2 regions of the Sodalis sp. RH14 genome follow, and region 1 is predicted to be linked to the other one. Evidence: predicted binding sites of a transcription regulator. Region 1 holds the regulator's gene; the other holds the start of a gene.
The links. Region 1 encodes LexA, which represses DNA repair genes until DNA is damaged. Its sites were predicted from a motif close to TNCTGTATGTACATACAGNA; they were not measured.

Region 1 (6,327 bases):
ACAGATGCTGGATATTATTGCGGTAATAGGTCATCAGTACCGCCTGCTCGCGGGACAGGTAGATGATATCGCCAATGGTATCCTGCTCGACGCTGAATTTGTTCATCGCCAGGGCATGCTCCAACAGGTCCTGCGCCGTGGTGTCCGGCACCGTGACGTCATCGGCGTAGGGCACATTGCGCATCAGTTCCAGATAGCAGGCCAACTGCTGCAAAAGCTGCTCGCGGGTTAACGAACGCTGGCGGGAGGCCAGCAACACCGTGGAACACAGGTTGATGGCGTTTGCCGCCGCGGCGTTATTAATGCGCACCATGATTTTCGCGGCGATGTCATCCACCGCCGGCGCCAGCCAGCCGGGACGCTGGGCTTCGATGGGGTCGATGGAATCACGCCAGTGCGGTACCTGCTGGTTAAGATAGGCGCTTAACGACAGCGGCTCGCCAAAATTGACATAACCCTGTCCCAGGTTGCGTAACTTACGTAAACCGCGCACCATCTGCACAAAGCCTTCTTTTTCCTTGGTGGCGCCCCGTAATTCCTTGGCGTAGGTCGCCACTTCCATAACATGTTCATAGCCGACATAGATGGGCACCAGCGTAATAGGCCGGTTGCCGCCGCGCAGCATCGCCTGGATGGTCATGGTCAATGTGCCGGTCTTGGGATCGAGCAGGCGCCCGGTACGCGACCGCCCGCCTTCCATAAAATATTCCACCGAATAACCCCGGGTAAATAACTCACCCAGATATTCGCGGAATATGGTGGAGTAAAGTTTATTGCCCTTGAAGGTACGCCGGATAAAAAACGCGCCCAGCCGACGAAAAATCGGACCCGCCGGCCAGAAGTTCAGGTTAATGCCGGCGGCGATATGCGGCGGCACCAGCCCCTGATGATACAGGACATAGGACAGCAGCAGATAATCCATATGGCTGCGGTGACAGGGCACATAGACAATCTCATGGCCGTCCTCGGCCAGTTGCCGGACGCGTTCGGCATTGCGCACGTGCAGGCCCTGGTATAGCCGGTTCCAGGTCCAGCTTAATACCCGATCCGACAAGCGCACGGCTTCATAGGAAAAATCCGCCGCAATTTCTTCCATCAGCTCGATGGCGTTTTGCTGCGCTTTATCAGTCGAGATTTTTTTAGCGCGGGCTTCGTCCTCCACGGCTTTTTCAATCGCCTTGGACGCCAGCAGCTTATTGAATAAATCCTGGCGGACAGGCAGCCGCGGCCCCACAGCCACCAGGCGTTGGCGGGCAAAATGAATCATGGCGACGCGTGCCAGCTTCTGCGCGATGGTTTTATCGGTGCCATGCTCGGTCGCCATATAGCGCATGGACAGCGGACGGGAAAAACGCACAAAGCTGTCGCGCCCCAACCACAAGACGGCGATAAACTTCTGGAAACCATTGAGGAGGCGCAACTGGGGCGCCGGCTGGTTCTGCTGCGCTTCACGGCCGGGCGATCGTCCGAACATAACGGATACCGGCACCATCTGGACATCAAGCTGCGGATTATTGCGATGTAAATCCAGATAATCGTGAAACAGCTTCACGGATTCCAGTTTTTCGGAAAAATAGCGAAAAATACGGGGGCCATCGTGGATAAAGACGTAGCGCGGCAAGACGACGCCGTCGATCTCCAGCGGTATCAGCGGATCGGACAACCCCAGTTGCAGACATTGCGCGCGCAGGGTGAGCAGGTCCGTCTTGGAGTTATAGGGCAAAACATACATCATTGGCCGCAGCGGGTCCAAGCCGGCTTCTTGCCGGGGATTGGCGGGAATGGCTTTACTCCGCACCAGTAGCCTGAGCGGTAAATTCAACAACGTATAATAAATAGTACGCCAGCCTGACATATCTTCGTGAAGCCTCTTGTTAGCATTGCGCCACAAGAATACCAGAAACCGCGCGACAGATCTGTGGTGATGCGAACGAGAAGAAACGGTAATATAGGCACAATTTTTCTTTAGCGCGCAAAATTATGGCAAACCAAACCAACGGACTTCGGCGCATCTTTAACGCCATGGGCTATTCCATAAAAGGATATCGCGCCGCCTGGCGGCATGAAGCCGCTTTTCGCCAGGAAGTGGTGGTTGCCGTGGTGGCGATTGCCCTTGCCTGTTACCTGGAGCCAGAACCCGTGGCGCGGATTTTATTGATCGGTTCGGTATGGCTGGTGCTGATCGTTGAGATCGTGAATAGTGCTATTGAAGCGGTGGTGGATCGCATCGGGCCGGAGCTGCATCCACTTTCTGGCCGGGCGAAGGACCTGGGCTCGGCGGCGGTGACCCTGGCCATTGTTTTGGCGCTGTTCGTGTGGATAACGCTGTTATGGCGGTATATTCCTTAAAATGGCCGGCGCGGCCGGTCGTCGGCAGGGTTTTATCACATTTTGCAACGCTTGTGGTTTTCAATTGCTGCGGACCTGTATATACTCACAGAAAGACTGTATAAACAAACAGGGGACGGAATGAAAGCATTAACCGCCAGACAACAAGAGGTATTTGACCTCATCCGCGATCATCTTGCGCAAACCGGCATGCCGCCGACCCGGGCGGAAATCGCGCATCGTCTGGGATTTAAATCCCCTAACGCCGCCGAAGAGCACCTTAAGGCGCTGGCGCGCAAGGGCGCCATTGAAATCGTTTCCGGCGCCTCGCGCGGCATCCGGTTATTGATAGAAGAAGAAACCGGCCTGCCGCTGATCGGCCGCGTGGCCGCCGGAGAACCCCTGCTGGCCGAACAGCATATCGAAAGCCATTACCAGATCGATCCCGATCTGTTTAAGCCCCACGCGGATTTCCTGCTGCGTGTCAGCGGCATGTCCATGAAGGATATCGGCATCATGGACGGCGATCTGCTGGCGGTGCATAAAACCCAGGATGCCCATAATGGTCAGGTCGTGGTGGCGCGAATCAATGACGAGGTCACGGTAAAACGCCTGAAAAGACACGGTAACATCGTTGAGTTGCTACCGGAAAACAGCGAGTTTTCGCCCATCATTGTCGATTTGCGCGAGCAGGAAATGTCCATCGAAGGTTTAGCGGTCGGCGTTATCCGCAACGGCAACTGGATTTAACTCACGGTGCTCCATGGCATCCTGAATATCCCTTATCCCGCGTCAGCGAGAATTTTATGGCGGATAACCGGCGACGCGGAATGCGGGTTCGCCGCCATAAAAGTGCCGCGGCGCGTCCGCTGCCGCTAGCGGTATTTATATTTAGTTACAATTAGCGGTGTACGGGCTGATACCTTCTACCTACTGTTTTATTTCACCTTATAGCCCATACGGCGTTTATAACCCTGCCAATATGGTCTAATCATCTGCTGAATAAACCTTATGCCAAATCCCCTGCTATACTTTAGACATAGGGTTAACTTATGACATGCAGGTTTTGGGACGCAATACGTGTCCTCGCTATGCGCTAACAAAACCTGGAGTGGCAGATGTTGACTGAGAAACCGATAACCAAGGAGAACTCCGATGAACAAAGATGAAGCCAGCGGTAATTGGAAACAGTTCAAAGGTAAAATGAAAGAACAATGGGGTAAGCTTACTGACGATGATCTGACGGTAGTTGAAGGTAAACGCGATCAGTTAATCGGTAAGATCCAGGAACGTTACGGTTACGGCAAAGAAGCCGCGGAAACGGAAGTAAAGGACTGGGAAACACGTAACAAATATCGTTGGTAATGATTTTTGGAAATCATGACTAATGCATATTCACTGTGCGGTTATGGCTTCCTTAAGTGTTCCTACCCAAAGGTACAAGGACGTACCACCTATTTTATATGATCCTATCAGCATTCCCCTGTTTTGCCGCCTCTCCAATGTATTAACCAAACGCGTTATCTCACTTCAGCCATAATAAACGTCATTTGCTCCCGGGTTCTTGTAAAAGCCAAAATGGGACGCTAGCGTTTCTTTATCGCTACGCTATGATCGTGTCCGCAGTCCTGGGGATTGTCACAAGCTTGCACTTCGGCGCATAAGGTACAAAATCCGTGTGCCTCGACGACATTATGGCGCATGGCGAAACCCGTGGCTTGCGCCATTTTTTGCAAAATATCTTCAATGCCTTCGGTTGATTGTTCAGTCACCTGGCCGCAGCGATCGCAGATAAAGAAGGCGGAGGTGTGACTGGGCTGCTCAAAATGGTGGCAAAGAACAAAGCTGTTAGTGGATTCCACTCTATGGATAAAACCTTGTTCCAGAAGGAAATCCAGCGCGCGGTAAATTGTCGGCGGCTTTGCCTGCGGTTCCGTCGCCCGCAGCAGATCAAGCAGGTCGTAAGCACTGATCGCGCCATCCTGCTGTGTCATCAGGCGCAACACTTCAAGTCGCTGTGGCGTCAGGCGCACGTTGCGTTGCTCACATAATTGTTCAGCCTGGCTGAGCAATTGAGACTGATCGGTGGTATTCATAGCGTTTCCCCCACTGCTGATTTCCGCCCTCTATCTTATCATGAAGGCGGAAAAACGCCGAATATTGGCGTGTTTTAACCCATATTGTCACCGGCAAAAGGGTGAGGGGACGGGGATCGGGGGCAGGTTTCTTTAGCTGTGGCGTTCGAACGGAGCCGCTGGTTTTCAGCAAACGGGATAACGGATATTGATACTATCTGTGACGCTGTTGGCAATAGCAATTAAATGGTATATCACCTGTTTATTACTGGCCTTGGTTTTCCGCTTAATATTTATTTTGTGAGAAGAAAGCGTTTTTTCTTTAATGTGCAATTGGGTACAGATATACATGGTGTCATAACCTGACATCCACATGGTTAAAATTTCTACTTCGGTCTTGCTAAAACGCAGCGGAGAGAACCCGATGGCGGCATCGTCATTGCGCCAGGCTTTGGTGTCCATAAAGTAACGGATTATCATTAACAATGTGCTGATCTTTATAAATTTTGATAAAATAATCACATTGTCCCTGATTGGCACGAAATCATGGAACTTAATATTCTCATTACCAATGAAAATAAAAAAAAGCGTCAAAGGCCGTTCGTCAATAATGGATTTTAATCCTTCTCCATCCCCTTGATACTGATAAGAGTTTTGATTAATAAAAACTATCGAAGGATTGGCGTTTTTGCATCTCATTCGCAACGTGCTGATATTGTCCACATCGCGAATGGCGCCTTTGATACCGCTTGCCGACAATGAGCTTTTAAGCGCGCATTTAGTATAAGTGCAAGGATCGAGTATAAATACTGTCATAATAATATCTGCAATTAGATTCATCCTGAAATAAAAAGGATTCGGATAAAAAATGACATAGGGGGATATTAAAATATAAAAATTACTGTCTATATCGATTTATCATTTTTCAACCTTTTATCAGCATGGCTGGATAAATTTGAATTAAGATCATGTGATAAATGATTATGATCGCTTTGTAAATCACTTGGGGAGGTATTGGGATGAAATGGTGCTTATTTGAGACGCCGTGGCCTTTTCACGCATTCTGGAAGCATAATTATTTAACAAGCTTTAAACATTTACCTATGTTTAGTAAGAATTAAACATTAACATGGTTGATGAATCGCCGCATGGGGTGTTCGCTACCTAATAGGGTTTCTGTGATACACTACACAGATAATCTCCCTCTCTTCCTTAAACCCATTTTTATGCCTGCATATGACGTTATGACATTTTCAACCGAGGCTAACAGCCGGCTGGCCGTAGCGCCATTTTCCCCGCAGCGCTTTTCCGTCGCGCCGATGCTGGACTGGACCGATCGTCACTGCCGCTATTTTCTGCGCCAGCTGACCCGTCATGCATTGCTGTATACGGAGATGGTGACCACCGGCGCATTGCTATACGGCAAGGGCGACTACCTGGCCTATAACGAGGCCGAGCATCCGGTGGCGTTGCAATTGGGCGGCAGCGAGCCGGATGCATTGGCGCAATGCGCGCGCATGGGCGCGCTGCGCGGTTATGACGAAATTAATCTTAATGTCGGCTGCCCTTCCGACCGGGTACAAAACGGCCGCTTCGGCGCCTGCCTGATGGCTGAGCGCGAGCGGGTGGCCCATTGTATCGCCGCTATGCGCTCGGCGGTGTCGATTCCGGTGACAGTGAAAACCCGTATTGGTATAGACGAACAGGATAGTTATGAATTCTTGTGCGAGTTTATCCAGACTGTGGCTGAACAGGGCGGCTGCGAGACCTTTATTATCCATGCGCGTAAGGCGTGGCTATCTGGGCTGAGCCCGAAGGAAAATCGCGAGATACCGCCGCTGGATTATGAACGCGTCTATCAGCTAAAACGCGATTTTCCTTCCTTGACGTTTGCCATTAATGGCGGCATCACGACGCTTGACGA
Region 2 (6,327 bases), 1.4 Mb from region 1:
CGATGCGCGGCAGATCGTGCTTTTCCGCCAACTGCAGATAACGCATGGCGCCCCAGGGTGTCTCGTTGGAGATGCCGAGATAGCGGATTTTCCCCGCCCGTACCTGCTCGGCCAGCGCTTCCAGCGTTTCGAGTATGGTTACCGCCAGTTTTTCGTCGGTGTACTGGTAATTCAGTTTGCCGAAGCAGTTAGTGGCGCGCTGCGGCCAGTGCACCTGGTAGAGATCGAGATAATCGGTGCCCAGCCGCTGCAGGCTGGCGTCCAGCGCCATGCGGATATTCTTGCGATCCAGTATCTGCTGGGGCCGGATGCCGGCGTCATTGCCGCGCGTGGGGCCGGCGACCTTGCTGGCCAGGATGATTTTTTCCCGTCCGCCCCGTTGCTTAAGCCAATTGCCGATATAGGTTTCGGTCAGTCCCTGGGTTTCGGGGCGCGGCGGCACCGGATACATTTCAGCCGTGTCGATCAGATTCACCCCGGCGGCAACGGCATGATCCAGCTGCGCATGGGCATCGGCCTGCGTATTTTGCTCGCCAAAGGTCATGGTGCCCAATCCCAGAACGCTGACTTCTAGTGAACTATGGGGAATACGGTGATAATGCATTGAGGCTTGTTCCTTAATGTCTGAAAAGATCAGGCGTCAACAGGCGCCGCCCGATCAGACTATAACCAAGCCAGGGCGCGGGGAAAAGCGCAAAATGGGCGGGCGGGGATGTTTAACCGACAAGGGCGCCGAACGCTCAGCGCGCGATCATCTGCGATACCTCATTACCGTTAATCTGCATATCATTGCCCTGCTCGTCGGTATAGCGAATCAGGCCGGTGGACTTATCCAGTTTAGGTTTGCCCTGGGTCAAAATCATCCGGCCGTCCTTGGTCGCCATCACATAATCACTGGCGCAGCCCGATAGCATGACGGTGAATAACACCGCCGATACGATTGCCACTTTTTTATTCATGTTATGTCCATGTTAAGCATTGGATCAATTACGACGGGCGTGGCTGACTTTCTTATTCCTGAGAAGGTTCAGCGCCTCGACGCCCATAGAGAAAAACATCGCAAAATAAATGTAGCCTTTAGGTACATGAATATCAACGCTTTCGAGGATCAGGGTAAAGCCGATTAAAATCAGGAACGCCAGCGCCAGCATCTTGACCGAGGGATGGCGGGCGACGAACTCTCCTATCGGCCGCGCGGCGAACATCATCACGCCCACCGCGATCACCACCGCCGCCATCATGATAAACAGGTGATTGGACAGGCCGACGGCGGTGATCACCGAATCCAGGCTGAAGATAATATCCAGCAGCATGATTTGCGTGATGGCGCCGAGAAACGAACTGACATTGGTGCTTTGATCGGCTTCGCCCCCTTCCAGCGCCTGGTGGATCTCCCGGCAGGATTTCCAGATAAGGAACAATCCTCCCAGCAGTAATATCAGGTCGCGGATCGATACCTCGGTCGCGAAAACGGTAAACAACGGGTAGGTAAGGCGAATCACCCACGAAATGGACGCCAGCAGGCAAAGCCGCATGACCATGGCGCCGAACAGGCCCAGACGGCGGGCTTTGGCTTGCTGCCTCGCGGGCAGCTTGGCGACGACCAGGGAGAGAAAAATGATATTATCAATACCAAGGACGATTTCCAGAACAGTCAGTGTTCCCAGCGCCAGCCACGCATCGGGATCCACGATCCAATCAAACATTGTGATCCATTACCTAAATGTAAACGAAGCTTAAACGAATATTATAAACAGGTCCAAAGGGCAGCAGGCAAGGTAAAATGCATTTACATCAGGAAATGCCGTGCCAGCATTGGCCCGGTGAAGGTCTTTTTCAGGTAAAACCCGCGCGGTAACGTCATGATCGGCTGGCCGAATTCGCCGATGGCCCTGGTCAGCGCCCGGCTATTGGCGGCCTTGGGCCTCAACTGCAGCACCTCGCCGTGGCGCGCGGTGATATGTTCCACGCGCCCGAGTACGATTAAATCCATTAATTCCTCCCAGTCATTTTGCAACAGCGATTCTTCCTCGGCGCTGGGACTCCACAGCAGCGGCGTGCCGATACGGCGCCGGGTGAGCGGGATCGCGCGTTCGCCTTCCACCGGTATCCACAGTACCCTGGCCAGCTTATACCTGACATGGCTGGACGCCCAGGTGACGCCGCTGTTGCCGGTCAGCGGCGCGACACAGACAAAGGTGGTTTCCAGGGGGCGGCCGCGGCTGTCGACCGGTATGGTTTTCAGTTCCACCCCGATGGCGGCAAAATCCTGCTCGGGTTTACTGCCCGCGCTGGCGCCCAGGTAACGTTCCAGCAAGACGCCGATCCAGCCTTTATCACGTTTCAGGTTGGCCGGCAGCACCAGGCCCGCGTGCGCCGCCAGTTCACCCAGATTATAGCCCGCCAGGGCGCTGGCGCGCGCCAATAGCTCTATTTCGTCCCCCGGCGGGAGGATCGGTGTGGCGATGAGGGGAAGGGTCATAAACAGTTATCCGCGTGCTGTATAAAAACTAATCGGCCGCCGGGGCCGTCCGACCCAGGATCGGCATTTAATCATCAGCCATAAATAATAGCATGATTTCACACTCTTTTTTAAGCGCCGATCGCGTTTTGCCGCCGGCGCGCCCGAGGTTGTACACCTGAAGCGGGCGACAATGAACAGGATCTTACACCATGTTATCCACAGAAGTATGGGATAAACCTAATAAACTGGCACTACTGTCACTATTTACAGCCTTGACGCCCCTGTTTTTTACAGGTTTGTACATATATCGCCGCGCTTTACAGCATAATTTGTGGATAAAATCATCATCGTCTGTTTTTTAACCTCATCGCGCGCAACCGGTGGACAGGGGGATCCCGCACGATCGTTCCCACGGCGGGATCCGGCAACAGGCGATTGAAAATCATTGTGTTTTCCCGCGGCGCGTTTTGCAAAGCCGGCGCGCGGCGAAAAGTTTTCCCTCTTTAACCCAGTGTTCTGCACATACCTATCCACAGAAAAAGTGAATAAAAGCACCGGCAGTTATCCCCGGCTGTTGATAACCATGCCGCATCCGGACGCCATTCGACGTCCAGGAAGTCGGACATTCCTTAAAAGCAGTGGTTTACCGTATTGAGCGAGTGTGAAACAATCAGGCTATCTTGCATTTTATGTAATCGAGGTAGTCCGGTGATCGATGATGATGGCTACCGCCCGAATGTTGGTATTGTGATCTGTAATCGTGATGGGCAGGTGGTATGGGCCAGGAGATATGGGCAGCACTCATGGCAGTTTCCCCAGGGCGGCATTAATCCCGGCGAAACCGCGGAACAGGCCATGTACCGTGAACTGTACGAAGAGGTCGGGCTGAGCCGTAAGGATGTGCGCATACTGGCCTCCACCCGTAACTGGTTGCGTTACAAGCTGCCGAAGCGTCTGGTACGCTGGGACACCAAGCCGGTTTGTATCGGCCAGAAGCAAAAATGGTTCCTGCTGCAGCTCATGTGCCCGGACGCCGATATCAATATGCAGCGCGGGGGCACCCCTGAGTTCGACGGCTGGCGCTGGGTCAGTTTCTGGTACCCGGTGCGCCAGGTGGTTTCTTTTAAGCGGGACGTTTACCGCCGGGTAATGAAAGAGTTTTCTACTATTGTCATGCCGTTGCAGGAAAGCGCTGTGCAACGGACTCTCCCAGGCTACAGACGGAAGAGGGGTTAAGCCACGCAGAATATGCTCACGCGCTTGCGGGAAATCGTTGAAAAGGTCGCCGCCGCGCCGCGCCTGTCGGATACGCTGGAAATTCTGGTCAATGAGACCTGTCTGGCGATGGATACCGAAGTCTGTTCGGTTTATCTGGCCGATAACGATCGCCGCTGCTACTACCTGATGGCCACGCGTGGTTTGCAAAAACCGCGCGGGCGCACCATCACGCTGGCTTTCGACCAGGGGATCGTCGGGCTGGTGGGCCGCCTGGCGGAGCCCATCAACCTGGCCGATGCCCATAACCATCCCAGCTTCCAGTACATTCCGGCGGTAAAAGAAGAGCGTTTCCGCTCCTTCCTCGGCGTGCCGATTATCCACCGCCGCCAACTGCTGGGCGTATTGGTGGTGCAGCAGCGCGAACATCGGCAGTTCGACGAAAGCGAAGAATCCTTTATGGTGACGCTGGCCACGCAAATGGCCGGTATTTTGTCGCAATCCCAGCTCAACGCGCTGTTCGGCCAATACCGCCAGACGCGCATCCGCGCGCTGGCCGCCGCCCCCGGCGTGGCGATAGCCCAGGGGTGGGTGGACAACAGCCAGCCTTCGCTCGATCAGGTTTTTCAAGCCTCGTCGCTGGACAGCGCGCGCGAGCGCGAGCGCCTGACGCTCGCCCTCGGCGAAGCGGCGGCGGAGTTCCGCCGTTTTAGCAAGCGTTTCACCGCCAATGCGCAAAAAGACAGCGCGGCGATTTTCGATCTTTACTCCCATTTGCTTAACGACGCGCGCTTAAAGCGTGAGCTGTTTGCGCGAATCGATGCCGGCGCCATGGCCGAATGGGCGGTAAAACAAGTTATCGAGCTGTTCGCCGAGCAGTTCGCGCAGTTGAACGACAGCTATATGCGCGAGCGCGCCGGCGATTTACGCGCCCTCGGGCAACGCCTGCTGTTTCATCTGGGCGATAACATCCAGGGCGAGACGCCCTGGCCGTCGCGTTTTATCCTGGTGGCCGATGAGCTGAGCGCCACACTGCTGGCCGAGATGCCGCAGGACAAAATGGTGGGCGTGGTGGTCAGGGACGGCGCCGCCAATTCTCATGCCGCCATCCTGGTGCGGGCCATGGGCATCCCAACCGTTATGGGCGCCGATATCCAGCCGGCGCTGCTAAACCAGCGGCTGTTGGTGGTGGACGGTTATCGCGGCGAGCTGCTGGTGGATCCCGAACCGGTGCTGGTGCAAGAGTACCAGCGTTTAATCAGCGAGGAAAAACAGCTCAGCCGCCTGGCGGAAGACGATGTGGAACAGCCGGCGACCATGAAAAGCGGCGAGCGCATCCAGGTGATGCTTAACGCCGGCCTGAGCGCCGGACATGAACAGCGTCTGGGCAATCGCGTGGACGGCGTCGGCCTCTACCGCACCGAAATTCCGTTTATGCTGCAAAGCGGATTTCCGTCCGAGGATGAACAGGTCGCGCAATACCAGGGCATGTTGCAGCTGTTCCCGGCCAAGCCGGTGACGCTGCGCACGCTGGATGTCGGCTCGGATAAGCAACTGCCCTATATGGCGCCGCTTAATGAGGAAAATCCCTGCCTGGGCTGGCGCGGTATCCGCATCACGCTCGATCAACCGGAAATTTTCCTCATCCAGGTGCGCGCCATGCTGCGGGCCAACGCGGCTACCGGTAATCTCAGTATCCTGCTGCCGATGATCACAAGCGTCGACGAAATCGACGAGGCGCGGCGCCTCATCGACCGCGCCGGGCGCGAGGTGGAGGACATGCTGGGGTACGCGCTGCCGCCGCTGCGCATCGGGGTGATGATTGAAGTGCCCGCCATGGTGTTTATGCTGCCGCTGTTGATCAACCGGGTGGATTTTGTCTCGGTGGGCAGTAATGACCTGACCCAGTACCTGCTGGCGGTGGATCGCAACAATACCCGGGTGGCGGCCATGTACGACAGCCTGCATCCGGCCATGCTGCAGGTATTGGTGAAAATCGTCGCCGAGTGCCGCCTGCTGGGGCTCGATTGCAGCCTGTGCGGCGAAATGGCCGGCGACCCCATGGGCGCGCTGCTGCTGGCCGGCATGGGTTATCGTACCCTCAGCATGAATGGACGCAGCGTCGCCCGCATCAAATACCTGCTGCGTAATGTGGAGCTCGGCGACGCCGTTACCCTGGTGGAACGGGTGCTCACCGCGCAAAATGCCATCGATGTGCGTCATCAGGTGGCGGCGTTTCTGGAGCGCCGCGGGCTGGGCGGTCTTATCCGCGGCGGCAGGTAGGACGGCCGGCGGCGCAACCCGATATTAAAAACGCGTAAATTTTCCGTCGCCCCGCCGCGAACATTAGGCCGCTATGCTATGATATGCCGCCATCGGACGAACCAGGCGCACGGCGACGCGACGCTTTTTCGTGACCGAACGGCCTGCCGCCCCGTCGCACCGACGCGGTGAAAATGACTTAAATCGTGGTGATGAATGACAATGAATTATCTGGCCTTCCCGCAGTTTGACCCGGTGATTTTTTCCGTGGGACCGGTGTCGCTCCATTGGTACGGCCTGATGTACCTGGTCGGTTTCGTCTTTGCCATGTGGCTGGCGGTGCGCCGCGCCAACCGGCCCGGCAGCGGCTGGACCAAGGATGAAGT

Region 2: the regulator LexA is predicted to act here: its motif matches at 2,717-2,736, upstream of mutH (DNA mismatch repair endonuclease MutH).

Annotation. Positions count from the first base shown of each region.
Region 1 covers NZ_CP178739.1:82,047-88,373, forward strand. Annotated here, with positions in the region: gene plsB (glycerol-3-phosphate 1-O-acyltransferase PlsB) at 1-1,855, opposite strand, end outside; gene ACL2XQ_RS00375 (diacylglycerol kinase) at 1,981-2,349, shown strand; gene lexA (transcriptional repressor LexA) at 2,470-3,078, shown strand; gene ACL2XQ_RS00385 (CsbD family protein) at 3,484-3,693, shown strand; gene zur (zinc uptake transcriptional repressor Zur) at 3,915-4,424, opposite strand; gene rcsA (transcriptional regulator RcsA) at 4,590-5,219, opposite strand; gene dusA (tRNA dihydrouridine(20/20a) synthase DusA) at 5,648-6,327, shown strand, end outside.
Region 2 covers NZ_CP178739.1:4,692,233-4,698,559, reverse strand. Annotated here, with positions in the region: gene ACL2XQ_RS21395 (NADP(H)-dependent aldo-keto reductase) at 1-604, opposite strand, end outside; gene ACL2XQ_RS21390 (YgdI/YgdR family lipoprotein) at 741-959, opposite strand; gene ACL2XQ_RS21385 (TerC family protein) at 984-1,706, opposite strand; gene mutH (DNA mismatch repair endonuclease MutH) at 1,790-2,482, opposite strand; gene rppH (RNA pyrophosphohydrolase) at 3,173-3,700, shown strand; gene ptsP (phosphoenolpyruvate--protein phosphotransferase) at 3,713-5,962, shown strand; gene lgt (prolipoprotein diacylglyceryl transferase) at 6,158-6,327, shown strand, end outside.